Regions from separate parts of the Acidovorax sp. NCPPB 3576 genome, predicted to be linked through region 1. Evidence: riboswitches for the same ligand, from Rfam matches in the RefSeq annotation. Region 1 holds a riboswitch; the other holds the start of a gene.
What was found. Region 1 has a riboswitch for glycine ahead of gcvT (glycine cleavage system aminomethyltransferase GcvT). Riboswitches for the same ligand answer to the same signal wherever they lie in the genome.
Positions count from the first base shown of each region.

Region 2: it holds a riboswitch for glycine, as region 1 does, so the genes downstream of both, M5C98_RS02100 (D-amino acid dehydrogenase) here and gcvT (glycine cleavage system aminomethyltransferase GcvT) in region 1, are expected to answer to the same signal.

Region 1 covers NZ_CP097267.1:2,106,492-2,117,624, forward strand. Annotated here, with positions in the region: gene M5C98_RS09695 (PAS domain-containing hybrid sensor histidine kinase/response regulator) at 1-623, opposite strand, end outside; gene M5C98_RS09700 (MFS transporter) at 812-2,143, opposite strand; gene M5C98_RS09705 (MerR family transcriptional regulator) at 2,225-3,247, opposite strand; gene M5C98_RS09710 (FKBP-type peptidyl-prolyl cis-trans isomerase) at 3,270-3,617, opposite strand; gene gcvP (aminomethyl-transferring glycine dehydrogenase) at 3,792-6,710, opposite strand; gene gcvH (glycine cleavage system protein GcvH) at 6,754-7,128, opposite strand; gene gcvT (glycine cleavage system aminomethyltransferase GcvT) at 7,209-8,339, opposite strand; glycine riboswitch at 8,387-8,500, opposite strand; glycine riboswitch at 8,524-8,611, opposite strand; gene M5C98_RS09730 (Lrp/AsnC family transcriptional regulator) at 8,874-9,332, shown strand; gene M5C98_RS09735 (lipocalin family protein) at 9,470-10,072, opposite strand; gene M5C98_RS09740 (electron transfer flavoprotein-ubiquinone oxidoreductase) at 10,366-11,133, opposite strand, start outside.
Region 2 covers NZ_CP097267.1:404,217-415,349, reverse strand. Annotated here, with positions in the region: gene M5C98_RS02120 (helix-turn-helix domain-containing protein) at 63-794, shown strand; gene M5C98_RS02115 (DUF2867 domain-containing protein) at 837-1,379, shown strand; gene M5C98_RS02110 (YXWGXW repeat-containing protein) at 1,428-1,850, shown strand; gene M5C98_RS02105 (Bug family tripartite tricarboxylate transporter substrate binding protein) at 2,000-3,019, shown strand; glycine riboswitch at 3,172-3,282, shown strand; gene M5C98_RS02100 (D-amino acid dehydrogenase) at 3,377-4,681, shown strand; gene M5C98_RS02095 (FIST signal transduction protein) at 4,826-6,148, opposite strand; gene M5C98_RS02090 (PhaM family polyhydroxyalkanoate granule multifunctional regulatory protein) at 6,210-7,094, opposite strand; gene M5C98_RS02085 (HU family DNA-binding protein) at 7,372-7,887, shown strand; gene M5C98_RS02080 (tyrosine-protein phosphatase) at 8,000-8,752, opposite strand; gene M5C98_RS02075 (diguanylate cyclase domain-containing protein) at 9,118-10,566, shown strand; gene M5C98_RS02070 (alpha/beta fold hydrolase) at 10,606-11,133, shown strand, end outside.

The DNA of each region.
Region 1 (11,133 bases):
TGCAACTGGGCATTGCGCTCCTGCAGGGCCTGGGCGCTTTGCTGCAGCGCCTGGCGCTCGGTGAGCAGCGGGCCCTGGTCGATCACGGCGCACAGGAATTGCAGCACCGGCGGGCCGCTTTCCTGCGGCGCCTCGATGCGGGCGATGTGCAGGTCGCCAGTGATGGTGCCGCCCGATCCGACCGGGAACACCACCTCGGTCGCTTCGCTGTGGCCGAGTTCGCGCGCCTGGGCGAAGGCCTCGCGCACCCGCTCGGCATCGTCCACGCTCACGAACGGCATGAGCGAGGTGACGGGACGGTCGGTTTCGGTGGGCTGGAAGGAGCGGTGCGCCATCGAGTTGGCCTGCACCACCATGTCGTGCTCGTCAAGCACCATGAGCGACAGCGGCACGCTGGCGAACAGCGTCTCGAAGCGCTCGGAGGCGCTTTCCGCCGCGGCCTGGCTGTAGCGCAGCACCTTGTTCTGCACCTCCAGCTCGGCCTGGTAGGCACGCAGTTCGCCGATGAGCGCGGCCACGGGGCCCTCGGCCCGGTGCGCCGGTGCGCGGCGCTCGGGCGGGGGGGGCTCGGGCGGGTTCTCCGAACCGGGGGGCAGAAGGAGCGAAAGATCAGGACGGCTCATGGGCGAGGCAGCGACGGCAGGCAGCGGCAGCGGCGCCAGCGCCGCAGGGAAGTGGGCCAGTGTACGCCCGGCCCCTGGCGCAGGCCAGCAGGCGGGTGATGCCCTGCTGCAACCCTCCGGTCTGCCGGGCGAGGGGCCGTCCCCGGCGGCTTTCTCCGTGTGCCTTGGCGTTTTTCCCGACTGGCGGCTCAGCGCGCCGCGCCTGGCGCGTCGTTCACCTGCCGCAGCGGCGTGAACGCGAAGGCGAGCGCGGCCAGCACCACCAGCGTGCCGCCGCTGCCCACGAACAGCTGGGCGAGCGAGACGCTTTTCATCAGCCAGCCCGTGATGGCCGCCGAGAGCGGGGCCAGGCCCATGAAGATGAACATGAAAAGCGCCATGGCCCGGCCGATCAGCGCGGGCGGCACGCGCTGCTGTATCCAGGTGAACACGCGCACCTGCATGAAGCCGCCCAGCAGTCCGATGGCCAGCATCAGTGCGGCCCCTTGCCAGATGGCGTCGATCCAGCCCATGGGTATGAACAGCAGGCCGATGGCGGCGTCGAACGCCAGCAGCGTCATGCCCAGGCTGCCCCAGCGCAGGCGGGGAAACAGGCCCGAGGCCACCATGCCTGCCAGCGTGCCCGCGCCATGGGCGCCCAGCAAGGTGCCGAAGGCGGCGGCGCCCAGCGTGGGCATGCTGCTGGCAAGCACCGGCATGGCGATGTGAAGCGGCCCCATGATGAGCACCGCCACGGCGCTCCAGTAGAGAAAGCAGGTGCGCAGTTCGCGGTCGCGCCAGAAATGCACCAGGCCCTGCGCCACCGAGGCCAGAACCGCTTGCGGGGCCGCGCGGCGCGCGCCGGTGGCATCCCGTACCTCATCAGGTGCTTCGGGTGTTCTCGAAAGCGGACGCACCTTGCCCAGCGTCCACGCCGAAATGCCGAAGCTCAGCGCATCGAGCCCGAAGGCGATGCCGATGCCGGTCGCGTCGGCGCTGTGGCCGGCCAGGCGGTTGCCGTCGCCGAGCAGTGCGATCAGCAGGCCGGCCAGCAGCGGCCCGAGGAACATCGTGAGCTGGCGTATGCCCAGGCTGATGCCGTTGGCGGCCTGCAGCTGCGCACGCGGCACCACGTGCGGCAGCATGGCCGTGCCCGCCGGAATGCTGAAGGCCGTCGCCAGGCCGATCGCCAACGAGAGCGCATACACCATCCACAGCGCGAGCGTGCCGCTCAGCACCAGGCCGCTGAGCAGGGCCAGCAACGCCAGGTTGGTGTATTTGGTGAGCATCAGCACCCGCTTGGGCGAGTGGCGGTCCACCAGGGCGCCGCCGATCAGGATGAACAGCGCGCGCGGCACGCTCATGAGGGCGAGCACGGTGCCCAGCACCAGGGTATCGCCCGTCATCTGCAGCACGAGCCAGGGCAGCGCGATCAGCGTGAACTGGTCGCCCAGCATGGTGAGGGCAGAGCCGCTGGCCATCCAGCGGAAATCGGTATTTCGGAAAAGCGCAGCGCGCGGGTCTTTTTGCGAGGGGGTCATGGTTCGGTCCGTTGGCTGCGCTTCGTGGCAGCGATCGGAGCCGACTGTGGTGCCTCACGTAGCGTGAGGGTCAAGCTTTTTTCAGGAGGGCGATGGCGCGGCGGCCGGCAGGCGCGGCACGGCGTGCAGGTAGTTGCGCACGGGCTCGCTCAAGGGAGAGCCGGCGCGCAGCAGGGGCTCGCTGGCTGATGCGCGCATCAGCTTGGCGCGCAGCCCGGCGTCGTTGCAGCAAAGGGTGCCGAACAGGGCGTCCCAATGCGTGGCGGCCGCACGCGCGCGCGGATGGGCCGGGGGAACGCGCTGGTCCACCAACTGCTGCACCTCTTGCTCCAGCTGCTGCCACTGCGTGTGGTGCACGTGGCCCAACTGGCGCAGGTCATCGCGGTCCATGTACTTGAGCAGCAGGTCCATGCGCAGCTGGATGGCCGATTCGATGTAGCGGATCATGTCGCCCGGCGGCGCGTGGTTGCGTCCCTGGGTGCTGGGCTCGGTGCGGAACATGTGGCCCCAGCGTTCCAGCAGGTCGATGTCGCCGCCCATCCAGTGCAGCATCAGCGCCATCCAGCGATACGCGAGCGACTGCACCTCGGGCGCATCGACCGGCTGTCCCTGGTCCATGGCGCGGCGCACTTGCTCCTTGACCACCAACAAGTCGGCTTCGATCCGGTTCCAGTTGGAGAAGATGTGCTTGAGCTCGGCCGCGCTGAAGTACTTTCCGTAGGTGGCCATGAGCGCCAGCGCCTGCAGCCAGTTGCCCATGTCGGGCTCGGCGCCGGCCACCAGGCCGTCCCGCAGCAGGGACAGGCGGCCGCGCAGCTCGGTGGCCTGCGCGATCTGCTGGTCCAGCGCGCGGATCTGCTGCCCGATGAGTTGCTCTGGCGCCATGCCGCCGCCCGCGAGCAGGCCCGCGATGTCGCTGAGCGGCAACCCCATCTGGCGCAGCGTCTGGATGCCGTGCAGCCGTTGCACGTCGGCCTGGCTGTACAGCCGATAGCCTGCGTCCGACCGGCCCGAGGGCTTCAGCAGCCCGATCTCGTCGTAGTGGTGCAAGGTGCGCACCGTGAGTGCGGTGCGCCGGGCCAGCTCGCCGACCTGGAGCAGCATTGGTGGCGGGCCCTCGGACGGGTCAGCGGACCGAGATCAGCTCGATTTCGAAGTTCAGCGTGGCATTGGGGGGAATGACGCCGCCCGCGCCGCGCTCGCCATAGGCGATGGCCGGCGGGCAGGTCAGCTTGGCCTTGCCGCCGGGCTTCATGCGCTGCACGCCTTCGGTCCAGCAGGGGATGACGCGGTTGAGCGGAAACTCGGTGGGTTCGCCGCGCTTGTAGGAGCTGTCGAACTCCTTGCCGTCCGGCAGCGTGCCCTTGTAGTGCACCTTGACGGTGTCCGTGGCCTTGGGCGAGGTGCCGGTGCCTTCTTTCAGCGACTCATACACCAGCCCGCTGGGCAGGGTGACGGGGGCGGTCTGCGCCATGGCGGTGGGAACGATCACAAGCCCGGCAAGCAGGGCGCACAAGGAATTTCGCACGGAAACATCTCCTGAAAAAAGGTAGCCCGCGATCTTAAAGAGTCTGCCCGAGGCCCTGTAACCCCATGTTGGAGGGCCAGGCCGGCCGGGCCCATGGCGCGGCCGGCGCACCCCTCGCCGTCACGCGTAGTCGCTCACCGGAATGCAGCTGCACGACAGGTTGCGGTCGCCCCAGACGTTGTCCACGCGGCCGACCGGCGACCAGTACTTGCTGCGGCGCAAGGCGTCCACCGGAAAGGCCGCGGTCTCGCGGGCGTAGGGCCGCGTCCACTGCTGCGTGAGCAGGCTCTCGGCCGTGTGCGGCGCGTGCTTGAGCGGGTTGTCGTCCTGCGGCCAGGCGCCGGATTCGATCTGCCGGATCTCCTCGCGGATGGCGATCATCGCGTCGATGAAGCGGTCCAGCTCGGACAGCGTTTCGCTCTCGGTGGGCTCCACCATCAGCGTGTTGGGCACCGGGAACGACAGCGTGGGCGCATGGAAACCGTAGTCGATCAGGCGCTTGGCCACGTCCTCGGCCATCACGCCGCTGGTTTCCTTCAGGCCCCGCAGGTCCAGGATGCACTCGTGTGCCACGTGGCCGTTGGCGCTCGCGTAAAGCGTGGGGTAGTGGTCCTTCAGGCGCGCGCTGATGTAGTTGGCCGACAGGATGGCCGTCTCGGTCGCGGCCTGCAGGCCCTCGGCGCCCATCATGCGGATGTACATCCAGCTGATCGGGAGCACGGCGGCATTGCCCAGCGGGGCGGAGCTGACTGCGCCCACGCCGTTGGCGGCGGTCGATTCGGCGCGCAGCGCGCCTTGCTCGGCCGCGGTGCGGTGGCCCGGCAGGTAGGGCACCAGGTCGGCCACCACGCACACGGGGCCGACGCCAGGGCCGCCGCCGCCGTGCGGGATGCAGAAGGTCTTGTGCAGGTTCAGGTGGCTCACGTCGCCGCCGAACTCGCCGGGGGCGGCCACGCCCACCAGGGCGTTCATGTTGGCGCCGTCCACGTACACGCGCCCGCCGTGCTGATGCACCAGCGCGCACAGCTCCTTCACCTGCGTCTCGAACACGCCGTGCGTGCTGGGGTAGGTGATCATCACGCAGGCCAGGTGGGCGCTGTGCCGCTCGCATTGGGCGCGCAGGTCGGCCAGGTCCACGTTGCCGTTGGCGTCGCAGGCCGTCACCACCACCTGCATGCCCACCATCTGCGCGCTGGCGGGGTTGGTGCCGTGCGCGCTGCTGGGGATCAGGCAGATGTTGCGGTGGCCCTCGCCCTGGGCCGCGTGGTAGGCCTTGATGGCCAGCAGGCCGGCGTATTCGCCCTGCGAGCCCGCGTTGGGCTGCAGGCTGATGCCGGCGTAGCCCGTGGCCTCGCACAGCCAGGCGCGCAACTGCTCGTCGAGCAGGCGGTAGCCCTGCTGCTGGTCGGCCGGGGCGAAGGGGTGCACGTTGGCGAACTCAGGCCAGGTGATGGGGATCATCTCGCTGGTCGCGTTCAGCTTCATGGTGCAGCTGCCCAGCGGGATCATGCTGCGGTCCAGCGCCAGGTCCTTGTCGGACAGCTGGCGGATGTAGCGCAGCATGCCGGTCTCGGAATGGTGGGTGTTGAACACCGGGTGCGTGAGGAAGGCGCTGGTGCGGCGCAGCGCGGTGGGAATCAGCGGCTCTACGCCCTTTTCGAACGCGGCGACCGTGGGCAGTGTCTGGCCGTCCTGGGCGAAGACCTTCCACAGCAGCTCGATGTCGGCGCGCGTGGTGGTTTCGTCGAGCGAGATGCACAGATACTCTTCAAAGTAGATTCGCAGGTTGGCGCCCATGGAGACTGCGCGGGCAGCTATTTTTTTTGTAGCGCCCTCAGTGTGCAGCGACAGCGTGTCGAAGCAGGCCTGCGGGCGCAGCGGCGCGCCCAGTTGCTCCAGTCCCTTGGCCAGGATGGCGGTGTAGGCGGCCACGCGCTGCGCAATGCGCGTGAGGCCCTGGGGGCCGTGGTACACGGCGTACATGCTGGCCACCACGGCGGGCAGCACCTGGGCCGTGCAGATGTTGGACGTGGCCTTTTCGCGGCGGATGTGCTGCTCGCGCGTCTGCAGCGCCAGGCGGTAGGCGGGCTTGCCGTGCACGTCCACGCTCACGCCGACCAGGCGGCCGGGCAGGGAGCGCTTGTATTCGTCGCGGCAGGCCATGAAGGCAGCGTGCGGGCCGCCCGCGCCCATGGGCATGCCCAAGCGCTGCGTGGTGCCCACCACGATGTCGGCGCCCCATTCGCCGGGCGGCGCGATGAGGGTGAGGGCCAGCAGGTCGGCCGCGGCGATGAAGGCCGCGCCCTTGGCATGGGCCTTGGCAGCATCGGCCGCCAGATCGTCGATGCGGCCGCTGGTGGCGGGGTACTGCGCCAGCACGGCGAAATAGTCGCCGTCCAGCGCGTCATTCCACTCGGCCAGCGAGTTGGCCAGCACCACCTCGATGCCCAGTGGCGCGGCGCGCGTCTGGATCACCTCGATGGTCTGCGGATGCGCATCGCCGGCCACGACGAAGCGCATGCTTTTCGATTTGACCGAGCGCTTGGCCAGCGTCATGGCCTCGGCGGCGGCCGTGGCCTCGTCCAGCATCGACGCATTGGCGATGGGCATGCCCGTGAGGTCGCACACCATGGTCTGGAAGTTGACCAGCGCCTCCATGCGGCCCTGCGAGATCTCGGCCTGGTAGGGCGTGTAGGCCGTGTACCAGGCGGGGTTCTCCAGGATGTTGCGCAGGATGACGCCCGGCGTGTGCGTGCCGTGGTAGCCCTGGCCGATGAAGCTGCGCAGCACCTGGTTCTGCGCGGCGATGGCCTTCAGCTCGGCCAGCGCCGCGGCTTCCGTGGTGGCGGGCGGCAGGTCCATCGCCCGGCTGCGCGCGATGGAGCGCGGCACGATGCTGTCCACCAGCGCGCGGCGCGAGGCCTCGCCGATGGTGGAGAGCATGTGCTGTTCGTCCGCCCCGTCGATGCCGATGTGGCGGGGCAGGAACTCGGTGGCGTTTTCAAGCGCGCCAAGCGGCAGGGCGGATTGCATCAGCATGGAAGAGGACCGTGGACGGAAAAAGGAAGGGAAGGAAGAAGGCTCAGGCGTTCTTGGCGAAATCGGTGTAGGCCGTTTCGTCCATCAGCCCGGACAGCTGGGCCGGCTCGGACAGCTTGACCTTGAAGAACCAGCCGGCGTTCAAGGGGTCGGAGTTGGCGAGCGACGGATCGGCGCGCAGCGCCTCGTTCACTTCCACCACCTCGCCGGAGACGGGCATGTACACATCGGCCGCTGCCTTGACGGACTCGACCACGCCGGCCACTTCGCCCTGCGCGAAGGTCTTGCCGACTTCGGGCAGATCGACGAACACCACGTCGCCCAGCGCATCCTGTGCATGGACGGTGATGCCGACCACGGCGGCGTTGGCGTCGGTGGCGTTGATCCACTCGTGATCGCGGGAATATTGAACGGTCATGGGGGCTCCTGAAAGATGAAGGAAAGGAATCTGGAATGTAGCGGTCGCCGCAGCCTTGGCGGTAGCCAAAGTGGCCCGGTTCAGCCGCGGTAGTAGCGCGGCGCCACGAACGGCATCGCGCACACCTGCATGGGCACCGGCTTGCCGCGCACGATGGCCTGCACGCGCGTGCCGATGGCGGCCAGGGCCGGGGGCACGTAGGCCATGGCGATGGGCTGGTTCACGCTCGGGCCGAGGAGGCCGCTGGTGACCTCGCCGAGGGCCTCGCCCTCCGTGCTTTGCAGCGGGGTGTGTTCCCGCACGGGCACGCGCTCCAGCGCCGTGAGGCCCACGCGCTTGCGCGCCAGGTTGGCCGGGTCGTCGATCTGGGCCAGCACCTTGGCCGCGCCGGGAAAGCCACCGGCCCGCGCGCCGCCCGTGCGGCGCACCTTCTGGATGGCCCAGTTCAGGCCGGCCTCGGGGGGCGTGGTGGTGGTGTCGATGTCGTTGCCGTACAGGCACAGGCCCGCTTCCAGGCGCAGCGAGTTGCGGGCACCCAGGCCGATCGGCTTCACCTCGGGCTGCGCGAGCAGGGCGCGGGCCAGCGTCTCGGCCTGCGATGCGGGCACCGAAATCTCGAACCCGTCCTCGCCCGTGTATCCGCTGCGGGTGACGAAGGCATTGCAGCCCGCGATGTCGTAGCGTCCGCCGGTCATGAAGACGAGCTGCTCGATGCCGGGCGCCAGCCGCGACAGCGCGGTGACGGCCTGCGGGCCCTGCAGCGCCAGCAGGGCGTGGTCGGGCATGGGAACGACCTCGCAGTGCTGGCCGATGCGGGCCTTTATGTGCGCGATGTCGCCGGCCTTGCATGCGCCGTTCACGATCACGAAGATGTCGCCCTCGCCCTGCTTGATGAACATCAGGTCGTCGATGATGCCGCCATCGTCGTTCAGCAGCAGGCCGTAGCGCTGCTTGCCCACGGGCAGGTCGATCACGTCCACCGGAATGAGGGATTCGAAGGTGGCCGCAGCCTCGCTGCCCACCAGTCGCAACTGGCCCATGTGCGACACGTCGAACAGGCCGGCGGCCTGGCGCGTATGCAGGTGTTCCGCCATCAGGCCGGCGGGGTATTGCACGGGCATGGAATACCCGGCGAACGGCACCATGCGGGCCCCGAGTTCGAGGTGCAGGGCGTTGAGCGGGGTGGCGAGCAGGGGGGCGTCGGCGGACATGGCAATCTCCAGCAAGGGCAAATGGGAACGCGGCCCCATGGCCACGCCTTTGCCCCGCTGTCCGCTTTACCTGAGAGATTCACCCGCACGCCAAAGCGGCGCGGGGCTTGCTCCTTCGGTGGGCCCGCGCATGCGGCGGACCTCTCTCCAGCAAGGGGAACGCACACATCCCTGCGGGCGTTTTGCCAGTCCTTTTGCCTGAGCGTTCGGGGTCACCCTGCGCCTTCGGCGGCGCCGGCAATCCCGGTAACGGGGCGGCGCTCTCTCCTGACCGGGCGGATTCTAACTGCAGCGCCCGGACGCAACCGGCAACCCGACCGCTGGGTGCGCGGGGACTTGTCCGTGTCTTGAGCCAAGCGCCCTGGCGAACGGTAATCCGCCAGGGCCTTGCCAGTTTCGTGCGCCCCGGTAAGGGTGCCTTGATGGATCCAGTGTGCATCGCGGGCCTTGGATGGATTTTCTGAATTTCTTCTTTAAATGCTGATTTGCAGAAAAATCTTCTGAAATATGGCAATTTCAAGAACAATGCGATGCATGGACCGCCTTGACAGAAAAATTCTCTCCGTCCTGCAATCGGACGCCCGCGCCAGCCTGCAGGAGATCGGCAACGCCGTGGGCTTGAGCCCTTCGCCCTGCTGGGGCCGCATCAAGAAGATGGAGGAGGCGGGCGTGATCGAGGGCTACACCGTGCGCATCAATCCCAAGGCGCTCGATCTGAACGACACGGTCCTGGTCCAGGTCACGCTCGACAGCCATTCGGACAACACGCTGGAGAAGTTCGGCGAAACGCTGGCCAGCATCCCCGAGGTCATCGAGGCGCACCTGGTGTCGGGCGACTACGACTACCTGCTGCGCGTGGTGGTCAAGGACACGCGCGATTACGAGCGGCTGCTGCGCGAGAAGCTCTACAAGATCAAGGGCATTCGCCACAGCCGGTCGAGCTTCGTGCTGCGCACGCTCAAGCGGGCCGATCTGCCATTGTTCGCGCAGTGAAGGTGAAGGGGCCGCGAGGGCCTGCAGCGCCCCTTGGCAAGTGGATCGGGCTGAAAAGTGCAGATCGCCCTAGTGTTTATTGCCTTTATTGCTATTAATTAAGGAGCAATCGGGTGCGGCGCTGGCGCCGTGCCGCGTCAGGCCGCGATGCGCACGGCACCGTCCTCGTCCTGCGGCACCCAGACGATGCGGTCCATGTCCACGCCCATGGCGCGTGCCTGGGCCAGCAGGCGGGGCCGCACGCCGCGGGGCAGGGTGGGGGTGCGCGACAGGATCCACAGGTAGTCGAGGCTGGCGCCAACGACCATGGCCCAGCGGTAATCCTCGTCCAGCGCCACCACGTGGTAGCCACCGTAGAACGGGCCGAAGAACGACACCTTGAGCGATGCCTTGTCGGGCCGGCCGATGAACACCGCGCGGCCCCGGGCTTCGCGCCAGCGCTTGCGGGCGGCGTCGAAGCCACGGTTGACCACCTGAACCGAGCCGTCGGGGCCACGGCTGTAATGGGCGCTGGTCTGGACGAGGCCTTTTTCGAAACGGTGGTCGATTCGGGCCAGTTCGTACCAGTGGCCGGCATAGCGGTCCACGTTGAAATCCTCCACCACTACCACGCCTCGCGGAGCCCGCACGGATGCGCTGGCCGAGAAGGCCAGCGCTGCTCCCACGGCGGCCACGCCCACGGCCAGGGGCCAGAGCGGACGACGGTGGGTGCGATGGCGTGGGGCGGGGGAACGGGCCATGGGGTCTCCTGCTTCGATGGCGTTGGGGTTGTCAGGCGCCGCGCTGCGTTGCGCGGCAAGGCGTAATAGTCTCCCTTGCCACGGTGGAGGGGCCCTGTAGGCGCGTTCCTGCAATAGCCGTCGGAATGGTCACGAAATGCGCCTTGACCTTCCCGGCCCATGCCGTCTCGGCGGCCCATTCAGCGGCTTGATTTATTGCCCGGCGCCCCTCCACATCCCGATGGCCTTCCCATGCAAAAGGGCCTGCGTCGCAGGCCCTTGGCTTCGCCCCCGCACGAGGGACGAGGAAAGCATCACATGCCCGAGTAGTTCGGGCCGCCGCCCCCTTCGGGCGTCACCCACACGATGTTCTGCGTCGGGTCCTTGATGTCACAGGTCTTGCAGTGCACGCAGTTCTGCGCGTTGATCTGCAGCCGCTGGGCATCGCCCCCCTTGGCCTCGTCGGGCACGAACTCGTACACGGCGGCCGGGCAGTAGCGCGCCTCGGGGCCGGCGTACTTGGCGAGGTTGATGTTGACCGGCACGCTCGGGTCCTTGAGCGTCAGGTGCGCCGGCTGGTTCTCGGCATGGTTGGTGTTGCTGATGAACACGCTGGACAGCCGGTCGAAGGTGAGCTTGCCGTCGGGCTTGGGGTACACGATGGGCTTGCACTCGGCCGCGGGCTTCAGGTAGGCGTGGTCGGGCTTGTCGCGGTGCAGCGTCCAGGGAATGTTGCCCTTGAGCACGAACTGCTCGATGCCGTTCATCAGCGTGGCGGTGGCCAGGCCCTTCTTGAACCAGGTCTTGAAGTTGCGCGCCTTGTTCAGCTCGGTGTAGAGCCAGCTCTTTTCGAACGCCTCGGGGTAGGCCGTGAGTTCGTCGTGCTGGCGCCCTGCGTGCACCGCGTCGTAGGCGGCCTCGGCGGCCAGCATGCCGGTCTTGATGGCGGCGTGGCTGCCCTTGATGCGGCTCACGTTGAGGTAGCCCGCCTCGCAGCCCACCAGCGCGCCGCCGGGGAACACCGTCTTGGGCAGCGACAGCAGGCCGCCGGCCGTGATGGCGCGTGCGCCGTAGCCGATGCG
Region 2 (11,133 bases), 1.7 Mb from region 1:
AAGGCGCATGAAACGCGCCCAGGCCCATCGCCTGCCACGCCGGGTATCCATAATCGATACCCATGAGCACCACCGCCGACCTCGTTGCCGCCCTCAAGAAAGAACTCAAATCCGCACAGATGACGTACGCGGACCTGGCCCAGGCCCTGGGCATGGCCGAATCCAGCGTCAAGCGCATGCTGGCCAAGGGCGACATGCCGCTGTCGCGCATCGATGCGATCTGCCGGGCACTGGCGCTCGACTTCGCCGACCTGGCCCGGCGCGTGGCCGACAGCCAGCCGCTGCTCAAGGAACTGAGCCAGGCGCAGGAAACGGCCGTGGTGGCCGACAAGAAGCTGATGCTCATGGCGATCTGCGTGCTGAGCCAGTGGACGCTGGAGCAGATCGTGACCACCTACCGGCTGAGCGAGGCCGAGGGCGTCAAATACCTCGTGCAGCTCGACCGCATCGGCATCATCGAGCTGCGCCCGCTGAACCGCTACCGCCTCAAGCTCGCCAAGACCTTCCGCTGGCGCCCGCACGGCCCGGTGATGCACTACTTTCGCGACCATGCGCTGCTCGACTACTTCGCCGGCAGCTTCGACGGCCCCGGCGAAGGCGTTCTGCTGGTGCACGGCGCCATCAGCCGCAGCTTGGCGCCGGCCTTCTGGGAACGCATGCAGCGCGTGGCGAACGATTTCGCGCAGCAGCACCTGGCCGACCAGCGCGTATCCGAGCGCGAACGCGAGGGCTACACCGTGCTGCTGGCGCTGCGCAGCTGGGAGTTCGACGTGTTCACCAGCATGCGGCGCTGAGCCGCGCCACCCTTTGTTTTCGGCACAACGCCCCACCACCTCATGCACACCACGCCCCACCCTCCAACGATCACCACCGTCGCGGTGCCACCCGGCAGCGCGATTGCATCGGCACTGCCCGGCGCCTACTTTGCCGACAGCTACGAAACCACCGACCCCGATCCCGCGACGAGTGCGCTGCAGGCCTGGCTGTCCACCGTGGCCCAAGTGCCCGGCTGGACGAACCGGCTCATGGCGCTGCGCAACCGGCTGGTGCGGCTGGCAGGCCTGAAGGACCTGGGAGCGCTCGGTGGCGATGCCGCCCACCCGCTGCGCGACGCCGCCAGCTACCGGGTGGGCGACCGCGTGGGCATCTTCCGGATCCGGCACCTGGCTGACGACGAAGTGGTCATGGGCCAGGACGACCGCCACCTCGACGTGCAGGTGTCGCTGACCAAGCGGCAACCGCCGGAGGGACCGCCCCGGGTCGCCCTGAGCACCGTGGTGCATGTGCACAACACGCTGGGCCGGGTGTACATGGCGCTGGTCGTTCCGTTCCACCGGCGCATCGTGCGCACCCTGCTGGCGCGCTACGCCGCCCGGTGAGGCGCAGGCCCTGGCCCCCGCCCGGCCGGAAACACCCGGTCACAACTCATGACCCGCAAGACCATTGCCCTCACCGCCGCCACGCTGGCCCTCGCATCGCTGGGCTCCGTCACCACCGTGGCGCGCGCGGCCACCAGTGCCACCGTGATCGTGCAGGCCGGCGGACCGGTGTACCAGCAGCCCGGGCCCGTGATGGTGCAGTACCAGGCACCACCCCCACCCCGCCGTGAAGCCGTGCCGCCCCCGCGCCGCGGCATGGTGTGGGAGACGGGCCATTGGGAATGGCGTGGCCACCGCCATGTCTGGGTGGCCGGCCACTGGGTCCGTGCCCGCCCCGGCTATGTCTATCGCCAGCCGGCCTGGGTGCAACACGACGGCCGCTGGGAAATGCGCCGCGGCGGCTGGGACCGCGACGGCGACGGCGTGCCCAACCGCCAGGACCGCCGCCCGGACAACCCGAACCGGTACTGAGCCACGCGGGGCCCGCGCGGCCCCGCGCCCACCGCGTTCACCCTATGGCGGCGGCGCGCCCCCGGCCCATATGCATATGGCGTGCGGCGCATGAACGCCTGCCCACAATGGCGCATCGGTTCCCACCCCGCGTTCAGCGCCCCTCTGCCATGCCGCCCCTCTTTTCCATCACTCACCGAGCCATCCACCGCATCGCCGCCGCCCTGGCCTGCGCCGCGGCCGCCACCTTCAGCTTCGGCGCCCACGCCGAAGCGGCCGGCTGGCCCCGGCAACCGATCACCCTGATCCTGGGCTTTCCGGCGGGCTCGGGCATCGACGTCGTGGCCCGCGCGGTGCAGGAGCCCCTGAGCCAGAAGCTCGGGCAGCCCATCGTCATCGACTACAAATCGGGCGCCGCCGGCAACATCGCCAGCGAGTTCGTGGCCCGCGCCAGGCCCGACGGCTACACGCTGGCCTTCGGCACCGCCGCCACGCACGGCAGCAACGCCGCGCTCTACCCCAAGCTGCCCTTCGACGTGGAGGACGACTTCGTGCCCGTGGGCCCGCTGATCGACGTGTCGAACGTGCTCACCATCAACCCGAACGTCATCGACGTGAAGACGCTCCAGGAGTTCGTCGCGGCGGTGAAGGCCCACCCGGGCCGATACAACTACGCCTCCACCGGCAACGGCGCCGGCACGCACATGGCGTTCGCCGAATTCAATGCGCGCCTGGGCCTGGACATGGTCCACGTGCCCTACAAGGGCGGCCCCGAAGCCATCACGTCGGTGGTGCGCGGCGAGACCTGCTGCATCATGAACCAGGTGCAGACCGTGCTGCCGCACTACAAGGCCGGCAAGGTGCGCCTGCTGGGCGTGACCACTGCCAAGCCCGTGGCCGCCGTCAAGGAGGTGCCCACCATTGCCTCCAGCGGCCTGCCGGGCACGCAGGGCTTCGACAGCTCGATCTGGTTCGGCCTCTTCGCGCCCAAGGGAACGGACGCCGCCGTGGTGCAACAACTCAACACCGCCCTGCGCCAGGTGCTGGAGCAGCCCGACGTGCGCGAGCGCTTCGAATCGCAGGGCAACGCCGTGCGCATCGAGACGCCCGCGCAGTTCCGCCAGACCGTCCACGCCGACCGCGCCAAGTGGGCCCAGGTGGTGAAGGACGCCCGGATCCGCATCGACTGACCGCTGCGGCACGGCCCCCTTCACCGCGCACCGGGTTTGCGCGGCGCGGCTTCGCTGCTACGATGCACCCCGCAGGAGAGCGAACGGCCCCCGGGCCGCTCCACCGAAGGCGCAAACTCCCATACACGCTCAGGTCCCGTACTGCACCACCATCAAAGCCGTCTGGAGAGCCGCCATGCATGCCATGGCGCACCGAAGGAGCAAGCCCCTCGCCGTGTTGGCGCAGGGTGAATCTCTCAGGTACCAAGGACAGGGGGAGCGGCAGCACGGCAGATCGCCGTCGGCTGCATGCTATCGATTCAATAGCGCCACGCCGGCGATTTGCTTGGTGCAAACCTTCCAAAAGGCTTGTGAATCATGCGCGTGATCGTTCTCGGTGCCGGCCTGCTCGGCACCACCTCCGCCTACTTCCTGCAGCAGCTCGGCCACGAAGTGACCGTCACCGACCGCCAGGGCGTTCCCGGCGCGGAAACCAGCTTCGCCAACGGCGGGCAGATCTCGGTGAGCCATGCCGAGCCCTGGGCCAATCCCGGCGCGCCGTTCAAGGTGCTGAAATGGCTGGGCCGCGAAGACGCCCCCCTGCTCTTTCGCCTGCGCGCCGACATGCGCCAGTGGCTGTGGGGCCTGCAGTTCCTGCGCGAATGCACGCCGGCGCGCACGCGGCACAACATCGAGCAGATCGTGCGCCTGGGCACCTACAGCCGCGACACGCTGCAGCAATTGCGCCGCGATACGGGCATCCAGTACGACCAGCGCACGCAGGGCATCCTGCATTTCTACACGAGCGCCCGGGAGTTCGATGCCGCGCTCGCCCCCGCCGAGCAGATGCGCGCCCTGGGCTGCGAGCGCCGCGTGGTCAGCGCCGACGAGGCCGTGCGGCTGGAGCCCGCACTCGCCCACATCCGCCCGCAACTGGCCGGCGCCACCTACACGGCCGAGGACGAATCGGGCGACGCCAACACCTTCACGCGCGAGCTGGCCCGGCTGGCGCAGGCGGCGGGCGTGCAGTTCCGTACCGGCTGCCACATCACGGCGCTGCGCACGGCAGGCGGCGCCATCGACCATGCCGAGATCACCAACGCGGAAGGCCGCTTCGAACGCGTGCGGGGCGATGCCTACGTGCTGGCCATGGGCTCGTTCAGCCCGCTGCTGGCCGAGCCACTGGGCCTGCGCCTGCCCATCTACCCGGCCAAGGGCTATTCGGTCACCCTGCCGGTGCGCGATGCCTCGGCGGCCTACGAGGTGAGCCTGACGGACGATGAATACAAGCTCGTCTTCTCGCGCTACACCAGCGAGCGCGGCGACCGCCTGCGAATCGCCGGCACGGCAGAACTCAACGGCTACCAGCGCGACTTGAACCCCGTGCGCTGCGAGGCCATCGTGCGCCGCGTGGAAGAACTCTTTCCCGGCGCGGGCGACACGCGCCAGGCCCAGTTCTGGACCGGGCTGCGCCCCGCCACGCCCAGCAACGTGCCGCTGATCGGCAAGACGAAGATCGGCAACCTGTTCCTCAACACGGGCCACGGCACGCTGGGCTGGACGCACGCCTGCGGCTCGGGCCGCTCCATCGCCCGCATCGTGAGCGGGCTGGCGCCGGAAGTGGACTTCGCCTTCACCGGCATGCCGCGCACGGCCGCGCCCGCGCTCATGCCGGCAATTTGACGGCTTTTGCTATTATTTTTATAGCTGCCACCGCATGATTTTCTAGGGCGTGAGGCCGAAAAGGCTCAAAACCCCGTTGGACCGGCCGGGAAGGGGGCGCACGGCCTGCGAGCACGCCGCGCGGCGCCTTTCGCTGCCCCGGGCTCAGGCCGGCGCGTGCTCGCTGGTGAAGACCGTCAGCACGCCGGTGTAGCCATACAGCCGGTGATGGGCGATCTCGCCGCCGGCGAAGAACCCCACCAGCGGCACGTCGCCCAACGCATGGCGCACGATCTGCAGCTCCGCGCTCGGCCCGCCGAAATGCGGGCCGCCGCGGCCGGAGCAGCTCACGTAGATCGCCCCCACCATGTGCCGCTGCACCGGCGCGCGCGCCGGCCGGTCGGCGCTGCCGCCCAGGGCCTGCGCGAGCGCGCGGCGCTCGCTGTCGGCCGAAGGTGCCGGCGCGGGCAGGGTTTCGGTTTCCTCGGGCGTGAGTTCCTCGCGGATCTCGGCGCAGATGCGCATCAGGTCGGCGCGTGCCGCCGCCACGTTGCGCTGGCAGAACGCCAGGCGCATGCCCTCTTCCACCTGGTCGGCCAGGGCCACGCCGCGGCGCGTGGCATCGAGCCCCACGATGTGGCGCACCCGGGTGTCCGTGCCGAAATGCCCGGCCCGGCCGAGCGGCTGCACGCCGGCATCCACCAGGCCCGCGAGCGTGGCCCGCACCTCGCGCAGCGCGGGCTGCGGGTCGCCGTCGAGCGAAATGTGCAGCGTGTCCAGCAGCGCATCCAGCGCCGGCTGGCCATCGAGCGCCAGCACCACGTTGTCCTGCGCCTCGGTGATGGTGCAAAGCGGCCCCACCGGCTGGCAGCCCTGCGTGACGCGCGACAGCAGGCTCACGCCCTCGCCGAAGGCCACGCCCGACAGCCCGCCATCGAACACGCCCCGCGCGCCGCCCTGCCCCGCGATGTTGCCGTTGCCGCCCACGGCGAACTGCACGCTCGCGCTGCGGCTGGCCGACAGGCCGCCGAACAGGTAGCCGGTGGCCGTGCGGTCGGCCATTTCATCGATCAGCTCGGCCAGGTCGGGCGTGCGTCCGTCCATGTGCACGAGCGCCGTGTGCGCGACGAACCCGCTGGCCGCATTGCGCGCCAGCGGCGCCACGCCGGAGAACACGCGGTACTGGTCGGGTGGCAGGTCCAGCAGCATGACGGACAGCGCCGGTTCATCGAAGTACTCGGCATTGTTGGCGGCCACGCCCACGCCCACGGTGCCGCTCCAGTCGGTCACCTCGGGCAGCTCGGCCGACACGAAGTCCAGCAGGGCCTGCGCCTCGTTGGCGTAGTGGTCGGTGATGTAGAGCACCCCCAGGGTGGGCGCGCTGGCGTACTGCGGCAGCGCCATCTGCGCGCGCAGTTGCGCCAGCACCAGCGCGGCTGCCATGCGCCACTGGGGATGGGTGGCGTGGCCGTTGGGAAAGAGTTTCATGGTCGATGGCAAAGGTCGCGGCGGCCCGCTGCGCGGGCGGCCATGTCAGAAAAAAAGGCGGTCACTTCCCTGTGCGCTTTCGGGGCGCGGCGGTCTTGGCTGCCGCAGGGGCGGCTGCGCGCCGGGGCGCCGGTTTTTTGGTGGGTGCCTCTTGCGGCGCAGCGGCGGCACGGGTGCGTTTGGGCTTCGAAGCGGCAGGGGCTGCGGCGGACTTGCGGCCGCGGGCAGGCGGCGCATCCGCGCCTTGCGATGCCGCGGCCATGCGCGTGGCCTCCTGCACGCCCTGCAAACCCTGCGCCGCCAACTGCGTGGCCATGTCGGTAGCCGTCTTGAAGGCTTCGGTCGCCGCGCCGCGCGTGGCCTCCACCGCAGCTTGGTGGGACGCATCGCCCAACGCATTGGCCGCGATCTGCTGGAACTGGCTGGTCAGGGCGCCCCACCATTGCATCGGGTCCACTACGCCGGGAATGGCGGTGGATGTGGCCGCGTTGTCGCTGGTCACGTCGTCTTCGGCCGCGGCCTCGGGAGCGGGTGGCTCGGCCGGTGGTGCCTCGCGACGGGCCTCGCGATAGGACTCACGATGTGGCGCGGGAGCGGCACGGGCCGGCTCGGGGGCGGGCGCCGCGGGCGATGGCTTGGGCGCGAAGGCCCCGGCCAGATCGCCCATCGCCACGTTCATGCCTTTCAGCGTGGCAAGGGTCATCTTCTGCACCTCCAGCGCCTGCACCGTGGCGCTTAAAGCGCGCGAGTTCTGCTCCAGCCAGAACTGCACGGCCTTCAACTCGTCGATGCGTTTTTCCAGCTCTTCCACGCTGATCGTGGGCGCCACCCAACTGGAGAGGCTGGGCATCTGCGGCACGCCGCCCGATGCGCCTTTGGCGAGGTTCTGGAGGAAATCGAAGCCCGGCACGAACTTGCCGAAGCCGAAGGGAGATGTGTCGCTCATGGCCATTCCTTTGCGATGCGCTGCATGGCGCCGGTGGGGGATGGGACAGCTTAACGCGATTGCTCCGCGGGGCCAACGCCGCGGGCATGGCCACGCGCGGCAAAGCGACCTGGCCGGCGCCGCTTTCTGCGCGCGCCTTGGGGCATGAAAACCCAGCATCCATGCCGCTTGCAGCGCGCAATCCGCGTGCGGCCCGCGCCCGTGGATGCAAACCCCCTAGAATCCGGCGACCAGCATGCTGGAATGTTCACCACTTTTTCCGAGAAATACCAACACCATGGCAACTGCAAAGAAAACCACCGCTCCTGCAAAGAAGGCGGCCCCCGCAGCCAAGAAGGCTGCAGCCCCCGTGGCCAAGAAGGTCGCAGCACCGGCCAAGAAAGCCGCTCCCGTGAAGAAGGCCGCAGCTCCCGCCAAGAAAGCCGCCGCCCCCAAGGCCAAGGCCCCGGTCGCCGCCAAGGCAGCCCCCGCAGCGCTCAAGCCGCTGAAGGAAGTGTTCACGAAGACCTCGCTGATCGCCCACCTGGCGCAGCAGGCCGGCGTCGAGCCCAAGGCCGCCAAGGCCGTGCTCGCAGCGCTGGAATCGGCCATCCTGGCTTCGGTGCACAAGAAGGGCTCCGGCGAATTCACGCTGCCCGGCCTGATGAAGATCGGCCTGCAGCAAGTGGCCGCCAAGAAAAAGCGCTTCGGCAAGGACCCGTTCACGGGTGCCGAGCGCTGGTTCCCCGCCAAGCCCGCATCGGTCAAGATCAAGACCCGCGCGCTGAAGAAGCTCAAGGACGCAACGGCCTAAACCGCCGATGGGCCGCAGTGCCTGGCACTGCGGCATCGAAAAAGCCGGCACCCGTTGCCGGCTTTTTCATGCCTGGGCCCCTTGGGACCTGCGGTTGCCGGCGACGCGCCGATCAGGGCTCCAGATACCACTGCGCCAGACGCTTGCGTTCGCTGGGACCCACCCCCAGCCGCTGCTCCAGGTACTGCAGCACGCCGCCATGGTCCGCATCCACGGCCTGCAGGGCCGCTTCGAGAAAATCCTGCTGCACGCGCCACAGCACGTTCAGCACCGCTTCGGGCGCAGCCCCGTTCACCTGCGCGGGCCGGCGGTACAGCCCGTTGGTGAGCAGGTAGTCCTGCATGACCACCTCGCGCGGCACGCCAAGCGCCAGCAGGATGAGCGCCGCCGCAAAGCCCGTGCGGTCCTTGCCGGCGGTGCAATGGAAGACCAGCGGCGTGTGGTCTTCCAGCAGGTGTTCGAACAGCGTGGCGAATTCGCGGGTGTTGTGCGCGACGAAAGCGCGATAGGTGTCGCGCATCAACTCCATCGCGATCTCTGGCGTGAGCGTGTGGCCCGACAGCGCCATTTCCTTGGCACGCTGCACCACCGTGGGCTCGATGGACAGCGGGTAGTAAGCCACGTCGGGCAGCACATAGGCCAGCGTGGCGCGCTCGTGTTCGCCACGGAAGTCCACGGCCCGCGCCAGGCCCAGCGCCGCCAGCGTCTGCGCATCTTCCGGGGTCAGCGCAGCCAGGTGGTCGGAGCGAAACAAACGGCGCCAGCGCACGGGCCGGCCCTGCTCGCCCGGGTAGCCCCCCAGGTCGCGGAAATTGGTGGCGCCCAACAGATTCAGCGAACGGGTGTAAGGGTGGGAGTCGCTCATGCAGCCACTTTATGCGAAAGGCGCGCGGCTCGGATCGCCGGGAAAGGGGAGTGGCCCATCGCGTTGATCGCGCTGCACCGATGCGCCAGCCGGGAAGCGCCACCCTATACTGGCTACGCACAAGCCAAACCCGCTTGCTGGGAGCGATTGCGGGGATGTTGCCCGAGCAAGCGGGCGGCGGGGCCGAAGCGCTTTGCTGGGCACACGCGCGCAACGGCATGAGTTGAAGTGTCCTGAAGAGGCACCGCGAAGAACAAGGCGCATGCCTGACTCTGCAGAGCAGGCGCATGACAAGAATCCAAGGTCAGTGACCGCAACGACGGCCGGCCTTCCATTCCATCATTTTCAGGAGGGGGCTTTCATCCATGAAGAAGACGCTGGCGAACGCTTCCACCAGAAAGCTCTTGATGCTGCTGGTCCCGGCGCTGATCATCGTCCAGGTGGTGGCGTTCGTCTTCCTGCACTTCGCCAACCGCAACATCGCGCTGGAAAGCGTGGACTCCGCGCTGGAAGGCGGCGCTCAGACCTTCCTGTACACGGCCGCCACCCGCAAAGACAACCGGCAGCAGACCTCGCTGCTGGTCACCAAAGACTACGGGCTGCAGCACACGATCGCCAACGGCAACCGCGCCACCATCGAGTCGGCGCTGGCCAGCCAGCTGGCACGCACGGGGGCCGAACTGATCGTGCTCACCGACCTCAATCACAAGATCGTGGCGCGGGCCTCGGCAACCCAGCTGTTGAACGAGCGCGACATGGACCTGGACGCGACGCTGGAAGCATTGGCGACCGAGATCAGTGAAACCGGCCGCAGCATCGGCCCGCTGGCTGCGGGGGAGCACACCCCGGTGCTCTATAACTGGGTCAAGGCCACGATCAGTGCGCCCATGCCCATCATGAACATCTTCCTGGGCTATCGCGTCAACACCATGGCGGTGGAGCAGTTCACCAAAATGACCCAGTTGAAGATGGCGTTTTTGTCGCAGGAGAGCGAGGGCGACTTCGTCATCCACACCTCGACCCTGCCTGGCATCGTGCTGAACAAGAGCATTCACCAACATGCGCAGTCTTCCGATAACTTTTCGGCGGAAGGCACGGATGGCGCGCAGTACCGGGCCAAGGTCATCAACCTGGGCGGGCTCCAGGGCTCCAATGTCCTCGCGGTGGTGGCCAAGCCTTTCGCGCCGGTCTTCTCGCCCTTCCTGCGGCTGGAGGGCCTGTTCGCGGCGAGCATCCTGTTCAGCTCCTTCATCTCCATCCTGGCCACCAACCTCATCACCAACCGCGTGGTCGTTCCGCTCGAGAACGTGGCGCACCGCGATGCGCTGACCCACCTGGCCAACCGCCGGTTGTTCGAGATCAACCTGCAGAACGCCGAGCAGAACCAGCAGGCGCTGAACACCGGGTACGCCATCCTGCTGATGGATCTCGACAAGTTCAAGGCCATCAACGACAACTACGGCCACGAGGCGGGGGACGCCGTTCTGAAAGAGGTGGCGCTTCGCACCAAGAAACACGTGCGATCGTCGGACACGCTGGCACGCCTGGGAGGCGATGAATTCGCCATCCTGATGCGCACCCAGGACCTGCAGCGCGTGCAGGAGGCCGCGGCGGCCATCGTCAACGCCATCCGGCAACCGATTCAGGTGCGCCCGGACCAGTGGGTGAACGTCGGGGCCAGCATCGGCATCGCCCGCTCGCCCGAGAACTCGACCGTGGCCGCGCAGGTACTGCACTGCGCAGACCTGGCCATGTACGCGGCCAAACAGCAGGCCACGGGATTCAAGGTTTACGAGGATACGTCGCCAACGTGATGTCGCAGCCAAGCCGCGGATGAGGTAGGACGGGTCCGATTGACTTGGTTTGAAATTCTGGACCCAATGGGTGTCTGTCTTTCACTGCAAAGGTTGTGCCGAATGCCCAAGCTCCAAACCGAATCCAGCGCCCGCCATCCTGTCGAGATCCACTATGAAGATTATGGTCAGGGCGCCCCCGTCGTTCTCATCCATGGCTGGCCCCTGAGCGGACGCTCATGGGAGGCCCAGATCCCCGCCCTGGTCGAAGCAGGCTACCGCGTGATTGCCTATGACCGCCGCGGCTTCGGCGCATCGTCGCAACCCTGGAATGGCTATGACTACGACACCTTCGCGAAGGACCTGGATGCGCTGATGACGGGCCTTGATTTGACGGATGCCACCCTGGTCGGCTTCTCGATGGGCGGCGGTGAACTGGCGCGGTACATCGCCCAATACGGCAGCCAGCGCGTGGCCAAGCTGGTCTTCGCCGGCGCCGTTCCGCCCTACCTCTACCAAAGCGCCGACAACCCGGAGGGTGGGCTCGACGACGCGACGATTGCGCGATTCCAGGAAGGCGTCAAAAAA